Regions from separate parts of the Paenibacillus sp. sgz302190 genome, predicted to be linked through region 1. Evidence: predicted binding sites of a transcription regulator. Region 1 holds the regulator's gene; the other holds the start of a gene.
The links. Region 1 encodes LexA, which represses DNA repair genes until DNA is damaged. Its sites were predicted from a motif close to CGAACATATGTTCG; they were not measured.
Positions count from the first base shown of each region.

Region 1 (7,512 bases):
CGTTCGTCAGCAGCAGCAGCTTGTAATTGCCTTTCAGCGCATCCAGTACTTGAAACGTCTCTTCGTAAACGAGAGGACGGCGGCGGCGTTCGGCCGGGAACATTTCGCCTAATTTGTAGCCAAGTTCCTTGTCCTCAATACCGAGTGCCTGAAGCCCTCTTGTCCAAGACTCCGTCCGATAGCCCGGAGCCAACTGTTCCAGCTTGCGAAAATGCTCATGTTCTCCCTGGGTAAAATGAGCCCACAGCCCTTCAAACGGATTAATGCCGATCATTTTCGTGAATGGGAACGTTTCGTAAGATTCGTAAAGCGCTCTGGCCTCCTTGCACACGGCCTCTTCCAATTCATTCGGCTTGATCGAAGCGTAATGTTTGGCCGCTTCCTCGCATGTTGCTTCAAAAGCTTCCTTCACGCTGCGATCGTCCCATAACAGCGTATCATCCAAATCAAACAGCACAGCCTTGAGCGGCATCGTTACATTTCCCCTTTGAATGCATCTATAAATGTTGTTGCTTTACTTCTCTTCTTCATCGGCAAACTTGATAGAATCCAACTGTACCTTAAGAGAGGAGCGGAACGCTTGGATATATTTTTTTCTCAACTCGTTGCGCTCATCAATTTCTTCATCCGTTAAGCCAACTGTTTTCGCTTTGCGGGCAAGTTCGTTGATTCTCTCTATGTTCTGGTCCATATTATCGCTCATGATAGTCCTCCCTGCCATTACTCAGTCTGACTACTACTTTGCCATTCCGCTACCCGAATGTCAAGGCAATTGCACGCAAAAAAAGACTAAGGCAAGTAACTTAGTCGGCAAATGAGCTTGATTCAGAAAATCCGAATCGAACATGAACGAATATGTCTCATTTCACTTAGGAATGAAATTGGAGGTATCGTTGACCGCCGAAACTAAATAATACGGCCAGGGGTCCGATATAAATGCCAGGCATTAAGGCAGCAGCAAGATTTGCCCTTCATAAAGGTACGTGGAAGTAAGTTTGTTCAATTTCTTAACTTTATTCATATACGAACGAATATCCTGACCTTCGCTTATTCGGGATGAAGCTATAGACCAGAGCGTATCGCCGCGTTCAACGATAAGATGGTTTGGGATTTGTACGGATTCATGAATGGGCTCAGGCGACCGGGTGGAAGCGGCGTTCGCGCCATCTCCTGCGTAAGCTTGTACGATTGCGCCAAAAGAAAACACGGCAAGAAGCGCGGCAGCAAGCAAAATGAATTTCAAAGATCGCTTCGTCAAACCGAAAAACCGATGGAAACGATCCGAACGTGTCGTAGTTCTCGCTGTCGCTGGTCTTGCATGAAGTTGCCGTGAGTTGCTTCCTTCTGAATATGCAATGTACATAACATTCATCCCCCAAACATTTGTTCTGAAATCAGAATATCACGAACAAACGTTTGTGTCAATAAATCTTCGAACTTATGTTTGTACGAACTCCGGTTCTGTGTTATAATTTGGTTAATGATTTTTTCATAGATGGAGTGATAACTATTGAGTAAAATATCCCAACGCCAACAAGCAATTTTGGAGTTTATCAAGAACGAAGTGAAAGATAAGGGCTACCCGCCTTCCGTTCGGGAAATCGGCGAAGCCGTCGGACTGGCCTCCAGTTCGACCGTGCACGGGCATCTGGAACGTCTGGAGAAGAAAGGCTTGATCCGCCGCGATCCGACCAAACCGAGAGCTATTGAAATTTTAGGTCTCGACGGAGCGGAGAGCAACTTCGCTTTATCCGTGGCGCGCGTCCCGTTAGTCGGCAAAGTAACGGCCGGCGTACCGATTACGGCAACGGAGAACATCGAAGACTACTTCCCCCTCCCGTCCCACCTCGTCGGCGACAACAACGTGTTTATGCTCAGCGTATCCGGCGACAGTATGATCGAAGCCGGCATACATAATGGCGACTATGTTATTGTCAAGCAGCAGCAAACCGCCGACAACGGCGATATCGTCGTCGCCATGACCGAAGATGACGAAGCAACGGTAAAACGTTTTTACAAAGAACGGGATCACATCCGTCTGCAGCCGGAGAATTCGGCCCTCCAGCCGATTCTTCTGAAAAACGTAACCATCCTTGGCCGCGTTATCGGCCTGTTCCGCGATATGTAAGCACAAAAAAAACCACCTTTAGGGTGGTTTTCGCTTTTAAAATACCGATCGAACTCCGGAACTGCAATTCGATTTCTTATAGCTACTATCCCTTTTACTTGGACCGAAACTGATTCGAGAGGTACAAAGATCTTGAAGAACAAGACAAGAAAAATAATTGTAGGCGAAAATGAATACCTATATGTGATTGACCAGAAGTATAATCAACAGTTGAGTAATATTTCTCTTAAAATATCTTTAAAAGTCCTAAAAAATATAACATGCACATTCTTTTTTTGTACTTGGGATGATCCAATTACAGGAAATCCACTATTAGTCGGTACATCCTTAAAAAATAAAGATACCAACATAATTGAAAAATATAATTTACATAATCCAAGAACGATTAGAGCTTTTATTTTGTATGGTTTGGAAAATGGGTGGACTGGAAAAAACATTATAGAATTCCAGGACGGGCTCGATATTATTGGTAAGATGGGATATGACATTTCACGGTTGAAACCAGTAACCAGGGAAAATTTAAAGAATTAAATCTCGTTTCGTTGGCGTTCCCCAATCCATTTCTTGCCCTTTAGGCGCCATCAATCAAGGCTTTCACAACCCGGGAGATGATCAATTTGTTATAATATCCCTTTATCTTTTGCTTCTCTTATCCACAAAGGGAATTCATTCAATAAATTTTCATACAGCTCTTCATCGCTCGTTTTTTCAATATCCGTAATTTGAAAAAAGTTCGCATTGTCGACGACTCTGCCTTCGATAGTATCCAGCTTTTTCAACACTCCGAAATCGGAATTGCCAACACCGACAAACTGCCAAAATAATGGAAGGTTCGAAGATTCAATGATCGCCTTGTCGATCGTATCTCCCGTCCCCCTCTTCACCCCGCCGTCATTAATAAAAATAATGAAAGAGGGAACATTGCTCTTTTCTTCCACGGTATATTTTTTTATCACATCTCTCATGACCGGCGACTCATCGTTGCGGCCGAACTTGGATATGTTCTGGTTTTCAAGCACATGCTTGTTGACGTAACCTTCGAAATCTTCCTCGCTGACAGAGGGCAGCCTGCTGAATTTGTGGTCGTATATCCAGATGTCCAACACACCGTCATCGTCCAGCCTGCTGGCGACAGCCAATATTTTTTCGACTACTTTCTGAACCGTACCGTTTTTGTAAAGCAGTCTCATCGAACCGGATATGTCCAGCACCAACGCAACTTTGGCCACCACGCTCGACAATTGTTTTTTTCCAAAACGATTCCCAGTTTTTGCTTGCTTAAAGTAATCGTGCTCATCGTATCCACCTCTATAAGTTTGATAGTTTAAGAGTATCATGTTTTTTGAATTATTGGTATTTTTCAACAAAGGGACTTAAATATAGGTTCAACCAGATTGAAGAGGCTTGGAAGAAATCCAAACAGAACTATTTCATCCAATATTAGTAAATTTTAATTTACAAGTTGTACAATATATATTACAATTTATATTGTAATTATTTTGTATTTATAGGAGGAACTTAGGAATGAGTAAAAAAGTTTTTAATGGTCTGTTAGCTGTTGCACTTACTACTGGTATCTTGGCTTCTAGCACTACGCTTCCTGCGGCTACGGCTTCGGCAGCAGAATCAACATCAAAGGAAGTACAATCAGCTCAACTGCAAGCAGTCGTGTATGATTCGATGTGGTTTAATCACAATTACCTGACAGAAAATGACGGATGGGTGAGTACGTTTCGTAATGGGTATTTTACAGTCAACTCCACCCGTACTTACTTGTTTGATGTTCAGCAACGCACATACGACAGCAGTTACGATGTCGAAGAGGTTGAGTACAGGTTAGTCAATGAGAATGATTCATCGGGTACTCGATACTTTTCATGGAGCGGAAGCCAAAGACGCTCGGTATACGTTACTCTAAAACCTGGCACTTATCATGTTGAGTACTACAGTCATGGAGAAGTGCCAGTCAGGATTTTTGGCACAGTTGATCCGGTTTAATACATTTCGTTTTGCTCCCCCACAGCCACTTGGTTAGTGGGGGATCGTTTTTTAACGTCGAAAAACCTGCAAATCCTAAAAGAGGATCTCCCAGTCACATTTGGCGGCAAACCGATAGACAATGAAACGCGCGAGCGTATATAAGATATGCTCACTAGTTACTTTAGGATGAAATGGAAAGCGATGGAACCAATGGAAACTACAACCTTGAAATGATCGGGAATCAATGAGACACTTGATTTCTAGGGAACAATGATGGGGGACTTTTGGGGAAACAAAGACGTTGCGATAGGAAAGAATCATCAAAATCAACACAAGACTTGTCAATGAGATGCAGTCATGCCGACTGTAAGACCAAAATAAATGAGGTCTTGGAGAAGCAGGCCAGGGAATATTTTTTTTTGGGGGCGTGCCGGGGGCATTTCCGAAAAAAACTAATTAATTTCGGTATGCCCGCCGCAACGCCATCCCCCTCAAAACCCTTTAAAAATCATGGTTTCAACTTTTAATATAACGACAAATACTGATCTCTTTCCCAAGGATGTACTTGCGTACGATACATATCCCATTCAATTTCTTTCAGTTCATAGAAATGAGCCAGGGCGTGCTCGCCGAGTACGTCGCAAATGACTTCGTCGCGAATCAGTTCGTCCAGCGCGGTCTTCAGGTTCACTGGCAAGCTTGGAATTCCTTGCTCTTCTCTTTCCTCTTCCGTCATCACGTAAATGTTGCGGTCGGTTGGCGGCGGAAGCTGCATTTTGTTCTTGATGCCGTCAAGACCGGCTGCAAGCATAACGGCAAGGGCAAGATACGGGTTGGCCGCAGGGTCCGGGTTGCGGACTTCAACGCGCGTGCTTAAACCGCGGGAAGCCGGAATACGAATCATCGGACTGCGGTTGCTTGCGGACCATGCTACGTAGCATGGCGCTTCATAGCCTGGCACAAGGCGTTTATACGAGTTAACGGTAGGATTCGTGATAGCCGCAAAAGAGCGGGCATGACGAAGTACACCTGCCATATAGTGTCTGGCTACTTGACTTAAACCTAACTTATCATTCTCGTCATAGAACACGTTAACGTCGTCTTTAAAAAGCGACTGATGGCAGTGCATGCCTGAGCCGTTCATTCCGAAAAGCGGTTTCGGCATGAACGTGGCGTGCAGCCCGTGCTGTCTTGCAACCGTTTTTACAACGAGTTTAAAAGTTTGAATTTGGTCGGCTGCTTTAATCGCATCCGCATATTTGAAATCGATTTCGTGCTGTCCCGGCGCTACTTCATGATGGGAAGCTTCGATTTCAAAGCCCATTTCTTCCAAAGTAAGCACGATATCGCGGCGGCAGTTTTCGCCCAAATCCATCGGGGCGAGATCGAAGTAACCGCCTTGGTCGTTCAGCTCCATCGTCGGGTTGCCTTTGTCGTCGGTTTTGAACAGGAAGAACTCCGGTTCCGGTCCGACATTCATAGCCGTATAGCCCATTTCTTTGGCCTGCTTCAGAGCGTTTTTCAAAATGCCGCGCGGGTCACCCGGGAACGGCCTGCCGTCAGGAAGGTAAATATCGCAAATCAAGCGCGCCACTTTGCCTTCCGTAACCCATGGAAAAATGACCCAAGTGCTCAAGTCAGGGTACAAGTACATGTCAGATTCTTCGATACGGACATAGCCTTCGATGGAAGAACCGTCGAACATCATTTTGTTGTCAAGCGCTTTTTCCAGCTGGCTGCGCGGAATTTCCACGTTTTTCACGCTGCCCATCAAATCGGTGAATTGCAGACGGATGAAACGAACGTTCTCCTCTTCGGCGATGCGTAAAATGTCTTCTTTCGTGTAATTGGTGTTGTAACCCACGGCCATGCTCCTCTCGTTATTATGACGCTATTTAATGAAAAAATCGGGACAATTCGCCTTGAATCAGTGACACTTGACCCGGACGTTTTCCGCCTCCGATCAACTGCTGCTTCAGCATTTTGTGCAGTTGGGAATCGGTAAGCTCCTTGCGCTTCACTTCCGTGTGCTCGTTGATGATGGTTGCATCCTCGGAATCTTTGGAAACCGGCAAAAGCACCTGTTTAATTCCGGCGATGTTAACGCCTTTCTCGATCAAATCTTTGATCTCCAGCAATCTCTCCACATCGTTAAAAGAGTAAAGCCTTTGATTGCCTGAAGTTCTGGCAGGTATAACAAGCTCATGCTGTTCGTAGTAACGGATTTGCCTCGCTGTCAAATCGGTAAGTTTCATGACGATGCCAATCGGGAAAAGCGCCATATTTCTGCGAATTTCATCAGTCATCCTAATCACTCCTGAGTAAGTAAGTCCTAATCTCATTGTACCTTCGTTGCAAAAACATGTCAAGGAGTGTTAGGTTTGTTTACAGTCCTATTTTTCAAATTAAACCCTTGTCCGCCATATGCTGGATGGCCGTCAACACGCCCAATTTGCAGTGCGAGTAAGTCAGACCGCCCTGCATATAGGCGATGTAGGGCTCGCGGATCGGAGCGTCCGCGGACAGCTCCAGGCTGCCGCCTTGAATGAACGTGCCGGCGGCCATAATGACCGGATGCTCGTAGCCGGGCATGTCCCAGGGCTCCGGGACGACATGCGCATCGACGGCGGCCGCTTTCTGGATGCCCTGCACGAAAGTGATCAGATGCTCCGCGGACGTGAAGCGGATCGCTTGAATCAGATCCGTGCGCGGCTCGTGCCAGAGCGGACGGCTTTCAAAGCCGAGATCTTCGAACAGCGCTGCTGCGAAGACCGAGCCCTTGACCGCTTGCCCCACCAGGTGCGGGGCAAGGAACAGCCCTTGAAACATGGCTCGCGTCGCGCCGAGCATGGCCCCCACCTCGCCCCCGATGCCTGGGGCGGTCAAGCGGTAGGCGGCGAGCTCGACAAGGTCGCGCCGCCCGGCGATGTAGCCCCCGGACGGGGCGATGCCGCCGCCGGGGTTTTTGATCAGCGAGCCGGCCATCAGATCGGCGCCGACTTGCGTCGGTTCCTGCGGCTCGGTGAACTCGCCGTAGCAGTTGTCGACGAACACGATCGTCTCGGGGCTCGCCTCTTTCACAAATCGGACCATCTCCCCGATTTGTTCCACCGTGAACGACGGCCGCGGATCGTAGCCGCGCGAACGTTGGATGCCGACCACCTTGGTGTTCGGCCTGATCGCTTTCGCGATGCCCGGCCAGTCCGGCGAGCCGTCCGGCAGGAGGGCAACCTCGCTGTACGCGATGCCCCAGTCCTGCAGCGAGCCGGTGCCGTCGCCCGGCTTGCCGATCACTTTATGCAGCGTATCGTAAGGCTTGCCTGTTATGTAAAGCAGGTGATCGCCGGGGCGCAGCACGCCGAACAGCGCAGTGCCGATCGTATGCGTGCCCGATACGAAATGCG
Region 1 is NZ_JBZYAO010000011.1:158,150-165,661, reverse strand. Features, by position in the region: gene AC6RNO_RS14860 (HAD-IA family hydrolase) at 1-472, opposite strand, end outside; gene AC6RNO_RS14855 (DUF896 domain-containing protein) at 515-703, opposite strand; gene AC6RNO_RS14850 (LysM peptidoglycan-binding domain-containing protein) at 947-1,243, opposite strand; gene lexA (transcriptional repressor LexA) at 1,511-2,128, shown strand; gene AC6RNO_RS14840 (hypothetical protein) at 2,261-2,659, shown strand; partial or broken gene AC6RNO_RS14835 (vWA domain-containing protein) at 2,749-3,425, opposite strand; gene AC6RNO_RS14830 (hypothetical protein) at 3,653-4,126, shown strand; gene glnA (type I glutamate--ammonia ligase) at 4,632-5,972, opposite strand; gene AC6RNO_RS14820 (MerR family transcriptional regulator) at 6,004-6,414, opposite strand; gene AC6RNO_RS14815 (methionine gamma-lyase family protein) at 6,509-7,512, opposite strand, start outside.

Region 2 (7,512 bases), on a different contig from region 1:
AGGATAGCTTTTGAATATGTGAATACAGATGGTTTCGCAGGTCGTAAAGGATACGGCTTGTTGTTAACTGGGCAAAATATTGGCGAAGATATTCGATTGGAACCCGTATGATAACAAATAGGACAAAGGCACCTAAGAGCACCTCAATTAGTTTTCTTGTCTTTTCTACAGAAGAAATGGAACCTAACAATATATCATCAACGATATATTTCATTATTAAAGGCAGAGTCAAAGGAATTCCGAATTTCACCATTCCAATGAGTACAGTAATTAGAACAAGCTTCCAATAAGGTGTGATAAACTTGAAATAGATCTTGAAACTGGACATTTAATACTTCCCCTTTTGTAAGACATACCACTTGCAACTAATTATCGCCTATAATTTCCCAGTGGATTGGGTCTGATATTTATTATAATATCCCCCTATGGGGGATATGTAAAGAGGGGGATATAGCTGTATTTCGCGAATGGTCCTAGACAAATAACCCCAAAGCCTTAAAAAATGGCAATGGGGACATTCATTGAAATGAAAAAATGTGTGACATAAGACGGCGGCTTCCCGCTGTAAGTGCTACGACAGCATATCCAGAAGACGACGGGCTGCTGTGGAAACGGGGACGTCGTTTAATGTAATCAAGCCTATCTTGCGAGGAGGGGGTGGGTTTTTCAGCAAAAGCTCTACAACTTTCCCCTGCTCCAATTCATCTCTGGCAAAATCGCGAATGATGCATGCAACACCGAGTCCCGCTTGCGCGAATTGCAACAATAAATCAAGGCTGCCCAATTCGATTTCAGGACGAAGAACGGCTCCTTGACTCTCTGCAAAATGATCTATGAAGGCGCGGGAATTGCATCCTCGTTCCAGCATGATAACAGGATAGGAGCTTAATTCCGCCCAACCTATCGGCTTGTCAGCAAGCTCTTTATAGGCTCCCCCGACTACAAAGCAGTCATGGATCTCGATACTCTCGCGAATACGCAGCTGCTTGTCGTTTAGCGGCAAGTTTACGATGCCGAAATCGATTTTTCCTTGCTTGAGCAATTCTACGGTTTTTCGAGATGTACGGTTCGTTACCTGGATTTTGATTTCCGGGTACGCTGTATGAAAAGACGATAAGAACGGCAGCAAGTAATGTTTGCATAACGTATCTCCTGCACCGATTCTGATCTCTCCGCTAGTGAACTGCTGCATCTCGGCTATTTTGCTCTCTCCGGTTGTGATGAAATGATACGCCTGCTCGACGTATTTGAACAATACCTCTCCTTCGGCAGTCAACTTGACGCCTCTGGGGGTACGGAAGAAAAGCTGGCCGCCTAAGCGAGATTCCAGCTGTTTAATCGCATGGCTGACGGCCGGTTGTGTAATGTACAGTTCTTCCGCCGCTTTGGACAGGCTGCCCCATTTTGCCGCGAAATAAAAGGTCCTATACCATTCCATGTTTGCGAGCATCGGCAATCATCCTCGTGATCATAAAATATTTTATACCAGATATAATTAATATTAATTTCATTTATGTCTACTTGCTCCATTATAATCATCCTTGGGCGACAAAATCAACGTTAGCTTCTGAATCATACGAGAATGCGAATCCAAAATATGAGGTGACAAAATGGAGCCAATGTCTCAACGCCAAAAAAGAAAGCTATTCGCCATGAATCCGGTCATTATTGTTCTCGGGTTTGTCAGTTTACTTACTGATCTTTCCAGCAACATGATCGTGCCCATCTTGCCGCTGTATTTAACGACTGTACTGCATGTTCAAGTCGGGTCCATTGGAATCATTGAAGGAATCGCAGAAAGTACCGCGAGCATTTTAAAGCTGTTTTCGGGTTGGATGACCGACCGCACCCGAAAGCATAAGCTTTTGATGTTGGTTGGCTATGGATTGTCGAATCTGACAAAGCCGTTCTTTGCTTTAAGCAGCTCCTGGGGACAGGTACTCCTGATTCGATTCTCCGATCGTTTCGGAAAAGGAATACGCACTTCGCCGCGCGATGCCTTAATCGCCGATTCCACTACGAAAGAGGAACGCGGAAAAGCATTCGGATTTCGTCGCGCGATGGATGCGTTAGGGGCTGCATTAGGTCCGTTAGTTGCTTTTGGTGTACTCGCCATATTTACGAACAATTACCGCCTTGTATTTTGGCTATCCGTAATCCCTGGGCTTATAGCGGTAGCTCTTATCTTCATTTTCTTAAAAGATAAAGAGCCTGGTGGTAACGGAACCCAAGCGAAGCTTCCCAAAATCGGGTTTAAAAACTTAAATCGGCGCTTCATATGGTTTTCCTTAATTTCGACACTATTTGCGGTCGGCAATTTCTCTGATGCGTTTTTGGTGCTGCGCGCCCAAGATGCAGGGATGCTTCCTGCCTTAATTCCGCTCACTTTCTTCGCATTTAATATGAGCAGCAGTATCTTCTCAATGCCGGTAGGCATGCTGTCTGACCGAATTGGCCGTCGACCGGTGCTTATTTCCGGATTCATTATCTTTGCGCTGATTTATTTTGGATTTGGGATGGTTAATAGCGTCATTTGGATCTGGGTGTTGTTTGTATTGTACGGACTTTACTACGCATTTACGGATGGTATACAAAAGGCATATATTGCCGATATTGTGCCGGAAGGGCAGCGTGGAACTGCGATGGGTACATATAACGCATTGACCGGAATAGCCGCATTACCGGCTAGTATAGTGGCAGGGTTTTTATGGCAAACGTTTGGTCCTATGGTTGCTTTTAGCGCCAGCAGCATCATTGCGATATTGGCTGCACTTTTAATGATTATTTTTCGGATTTAAGGAGTTCAATAATAGAGGAAGTGAGCAAATAGAACAGTCTTCCAATAGAAATATAAAAGGCCATCCAACACTGTTATCGTTACCAGTGTCGGATGGCCTATTCTGCTTTTAGGAAGTACTATGATATTTTGTACTTTCCCTTAGAAGAAAAACGGGGATCTTCTAAAAAAGAACGGAGATTCCTCAATAGCCAACAAGTCAAAAAGTACAAGTGGAGTGAACGGGTTGAAGAAAGGAGTGAACGCGCTCGTCTTAACCGACTTTTTATTTTGCTGAAGGTAGAGTTTATCTCCGTTGACCTTGTGCAAAACACCATCCAAAATTTGTCCATTTCGTGTCATGACGTACACATGTTTTCCAATGTGAGGCTTAACCTGTTTTTTAGTAATTGCCATTTCTAACACACCTCCTATCAAGTATGAAGAGAACGAAGATCGGTTGTCATAAGAAATTTACGGAACCGAAATACCTTCCCTTTTATAACATAGATTATGAAATACATTAAAAAAGCGCTTGGACACTATGATCTGATAATTGATGGGATTCTGCTGATTTTGTCAATGACTGCCGTAGTGCCCTGCAAGCTGGATATTCCTTATGCAACTGTAATCCGCTAATTAGCGTTTATACATAAAATTCCCATAATCGATCACAACGATTTCACCATTAGGCTTTAGACGTATATTTTGATAGTAGGGGCCATGAACATCTAAAATTTCATAAGGAATAATTTTATTTTTTCTAAACTTAGCTTTCATTGCGGAGAGTTTTTGCCTATTTGTTGTTGTATTGCGATATGGACGATCATACTTTTTCATGATTATCCAACAATATCCTTTCCCATACTTAACTACAGGAGCAAGGTGTTTTTTTAGCTCAAGCGGAGACAATTTGTACATTGTAACTTCTTTTCTATTGCTTTTAATCCCGCTTTTGGCTTTAGCCAGCTTTAATACAAAACCATTTCCCAGGTCGTACACAACACGCCTTGCGCCCGTACCAATAATGTTTTTTCTACGAATCATTTTATGATACGATTTTTTACTAAACAACCGAACTCACCTCTTCAGGACACGGATAAACTTTTTTTATTATATTCAGACAAAGTAATAAATCACAGTGCGTTAATACAACTCCAATCGTGCATTTTCTTAAAGTGAGTCGATAGGATCGATTAATGTTCATATATCCAAACCGATCTACAATCCGCGGCATATACTAGATTTGACAAGAGAAACGGTAAACGGTGGATAGCGGGAGATCATGCGGGGAAATGGAGGATATTGCCTTGATGAAAATGACAGCGTACATGAAAAGGAAAATAAAGGGGAAGAAATGCATTGGGGAAGGCGTTACACGAGTTGTATACGATTTAGGCAACGGCTATGTACTGAAAATGGCCAAATCCAAGAACGGGATTATATGCAACCGGACGGAAGTAAACCTGTATAAATCATCTTCGAAGCCGATTAAAAAATATCTTGCCAAAATTATCGAATATGATAAGGCAAATCGCTGGTTAACTATGGAAAAGCATAATATAAAATTTCCCAATAATCCTGTATATAGAAGAAAACTTATGATAGTAGTGAAGAAGTTTGTGGAAAATGGAATTATTCCGTCAAAAGGTGTTAGTCGTTATAGCAGCCCATATTGTCCTAACCTACGTTTAAAGCGGAATAAACAGATCGTGGTCATTGATTACGGCGGCTTTAAAATTAACCGTTAACGGTTGCGTTAAACACCGTCACGATTCAATGATATACTTAAAAAGGAGCTGCCATGGCAGCTCCTTTTGCTTCTTAACAACTCATACGATTTTGTGCATTTACCAGACGAAAGTTACCGAGATGATGACCAAAAGAATAAACAGAACCAAGATAGCAGCCACGTTTGTTCCCATGCCGTATCCTGCACAACTAGCGCCCATGTTTATATCCTCCCTTCATAAATCCATTTTCAATACGTCATATTCATATGTCGCCGACTTCACTTTTGCTTGTATATATGTCCCCAAGTTACGTTTATGTGTCATTCTCAAATAACGCCGCGTTCTGACCGTCTTGTGTTGCTCGCTAAAAAATACAAATATTTCCCCTCTTGAAAGGCGAATATTTGTTCGGTATTCTATATATAATGAATAAGAACAAATATTCTTATTTTGGAGTTGGTGTTATGTCAAAAGTAGTGATGATGTCGGATTGCCAGTCCTTCTATGCATCGGTCGAGAAAGCCGCACATCCGGAGTATGCCGATTATCCCGTCATTGTTGCAGGCGATCCGGCGCGACGGTCGGGCATTGTTCTGGCCGCTTGCCCAATTGCAAAAACGTTTGGCATCACTACGGCTGAAACTGTAGGAGAGGCGGTTGCAAAATGTCCCGATGTAGTTGTGCTGCTTCCGCGCATGCAAACGTACCTCACTTGTTCTTTGCTAATTACTGAAATTTACGAAAAATTCACGGATCTGGTTGAACCCTTCAGTATCGATGAGCAGTTTATTGATATAACAAACAGCACAACAATTTTTGGTACTGCAATTGAGATCGCGAAGCAAATCCAAGAGCGAGTTCTGGTATCAACCGGAGTGTTTGCAAGGCTGGGCATTTCGGAAACCAAAATCCTCGCTAAAATGGCCACTGATATACATGCAAAAAAACGTGAGGATGGCATTTACGTACTACCTAAATCTGAAATTGAATCCTCATTATGGCCGCAACCGGTGAACAAGATGTTCGGAGTGGCCGGCAAGATGACTGCACATTTTGCAAGAATGAGTATTTATACGATCGGAGATATTGCAAAAATACCACTGCCTGAGCTCAAAAGAAGAATGAAGATTCGCTTCGGAAAAAATTGTGATATTCAAGCAGAGGTGTATTGGCGAACAGCTCAAGGCTTGGATGACTCACCGGTATCTCCAGGAACTTTTGACCGAGGACATCAGACTATCGGTCACGGAATGACGCTGCCGCGTGATTATGGTACTAAGGAAGACATCAATGTTATTCTTCATGAACTTTCAGAAGAAGTATGCAGGCGCTGCAGATCAAAAGGGTATGCGGGACGGGTTATCCATGTGGGAGTGCAGGGGGCTAACTTTGACCTTCCTACAGGATTTTATCGCCAAGCTACTTTACCGGATCCCACCAATATTACTCGAGAAGTTTACGAAGGAGCCTGCCGCATATTCTATAGACACTGGGATGGTTTGCCCGTACGAAAGCTTTATCTCACACTTTCCAATTTCAGTAAGGACACTGAGTATCAGATTTCACTATTTGGCAACCGAGAAAAACTCAGAGAGCTGGAGCGTACAACTGACGAAATTAAAAATCGTTTTGGAACAACGTCTATACTCCGTGCATCCTCTCTCTTGCAGGCCGGGCAAGCGCTTGACAGGTCTCGAAAAATTGGAGGACACTACAGATGAATAGCAAGAAATTATCCGGGAATGGATTGTGGGAATCCAGCAGAATGCTTTTGCCTGAACACCGCGAGGCTCTTATTCAGAGGAGACAGAAAGAACCGGAGCGTAAGGAGCAGATGCCCTCTTTTGAAGAATTGGTTTTGGTTAAAAATTCAATGATTTTACCCATTATGCTTACAGTAGCTGAAAGCAACCTCCGTAAAATTGAACTTTCCGATTATTCTTTGAAAAAGCTTTATACAGTTATAACAAACATACTGGTAGATCGAATTATTCAAGATATTTCGGAGACAAAAAAAATGCTTAAAACACAAGGAATAAAGATCTATGAAGAGGAGAAAGTGGATGATACCCTTCGAGTTAAATTCAATTGCCGCGGCTATGAAGACAGCATATCTATAATACGCGATGTAGTGAAGTCAGAGATTAGAGTCAAAATTCAAAGATATATGGAGGAAATTTTAAAGCCACTTATGGCAAAAAAATAAGCAGGGAACTTGCTGTCATGGTAGTGTAGAAATTCCTACTATGGAAAGGAAACTGTTACAGCATACGCATCACAGGTTTATTCGACTTATAGCATGAAGCATTATTGACATAAAGTTTAAGAGTTAGAAAATGATCAAGTTGAAGTCGCAAATTGTCCCGAATTCTGGTGCTGGTAATCGCTTAACAGCCGCTGCATTTTTTCCACCGTGCCGTCCCGATGGGGAACGTGGATGGAAACCATCAAGCTTGGATCCTCCAAATATTGAAACGAAACATGATCGAAATTTAAGATCCCGAGATTCGGACAACGAAGCGCCTTTGGGGCATCAATAGCGTCGAGAACCTCATGCGACTCCCAAAATTCCCGGAATTCGGGGCTGGCTTGGCACAGCGCTTCGAACTGTTCAGACCACCAAGGGTCGTCAACGTGACGCGCATACCCTGCATGGAATTTAGCGGCTATCCGACGCGCATGCAGCTCCCATTGATCTCCCTTGATGTAGCGAAAACGGGGAGAAGTAAAAGTCATCCAAACAAAATTTCGCTCTTTGTCCGACAAGGCGGCGAGATTCCCGTTCAATGCGCAGTAGGCCGCATTCCAGGCAATGATGTTCATGCGTGCATCCATGACATTCGCCGGAGAAGTGTGTTGGCTATCCAAAAAACTTTGAAGCGCCTGGCTCACCTGAGCAGATATCTTCGTTTCTGCTAAGGGGAGTTGTTTGCGTGCAAGAAAAAAAAGGTGCTTGCGCTCCGATTCATCAAGCCTCAACACAATGGCTATTCGCTCAAGGAC
Region 2 is NZ_JBZYAO010000007.1:201,489-209,000, forward strand. Features, by position in the region: gene AC6RNO_RS11140 (ABC transporter transmembrane domain-containing protein) at 1-328, opposite strand, end outside; gene AC6RNO_RS11145 (LysR family transcriptional regulator) at 572-1,450, opposite strand; gene AC6RNO_RS11150 (MFS transporter) at 1,611-2,798, shown strand; gene AC6RNO_RS11155 (hypothetical protein) at 2,939-3,193, opposite strand; gene AC6RNO_RS11160 (hypothetical protein) at 3,416-3,850, opposite strand; gene AC6RNO_RS11165 (hypothetical protein) at 4,072-4,527, shown strand; gene AC6RNO_RS11170 (YjcZ family sporulation protein) at 4,627-4,728, opposite strand; gene AC6RNO_RS11175 (DNA polymerase IV) at 4,974-6,230, shown strand; gene AC6RNO_RS11180 (YhjD family protein) at 6,227-6,715, shown strand; gene AC6RNO_RS11185 (MmyB family transcriptional regulator) at 6,850-7,512, opposite strand, start outside.
Region 2: a site for LexA is predicted at 4,907-4,920, ahead of AC6RNO_RS11175 (DNA polymerase IV). Genes of this name have one in related genera too.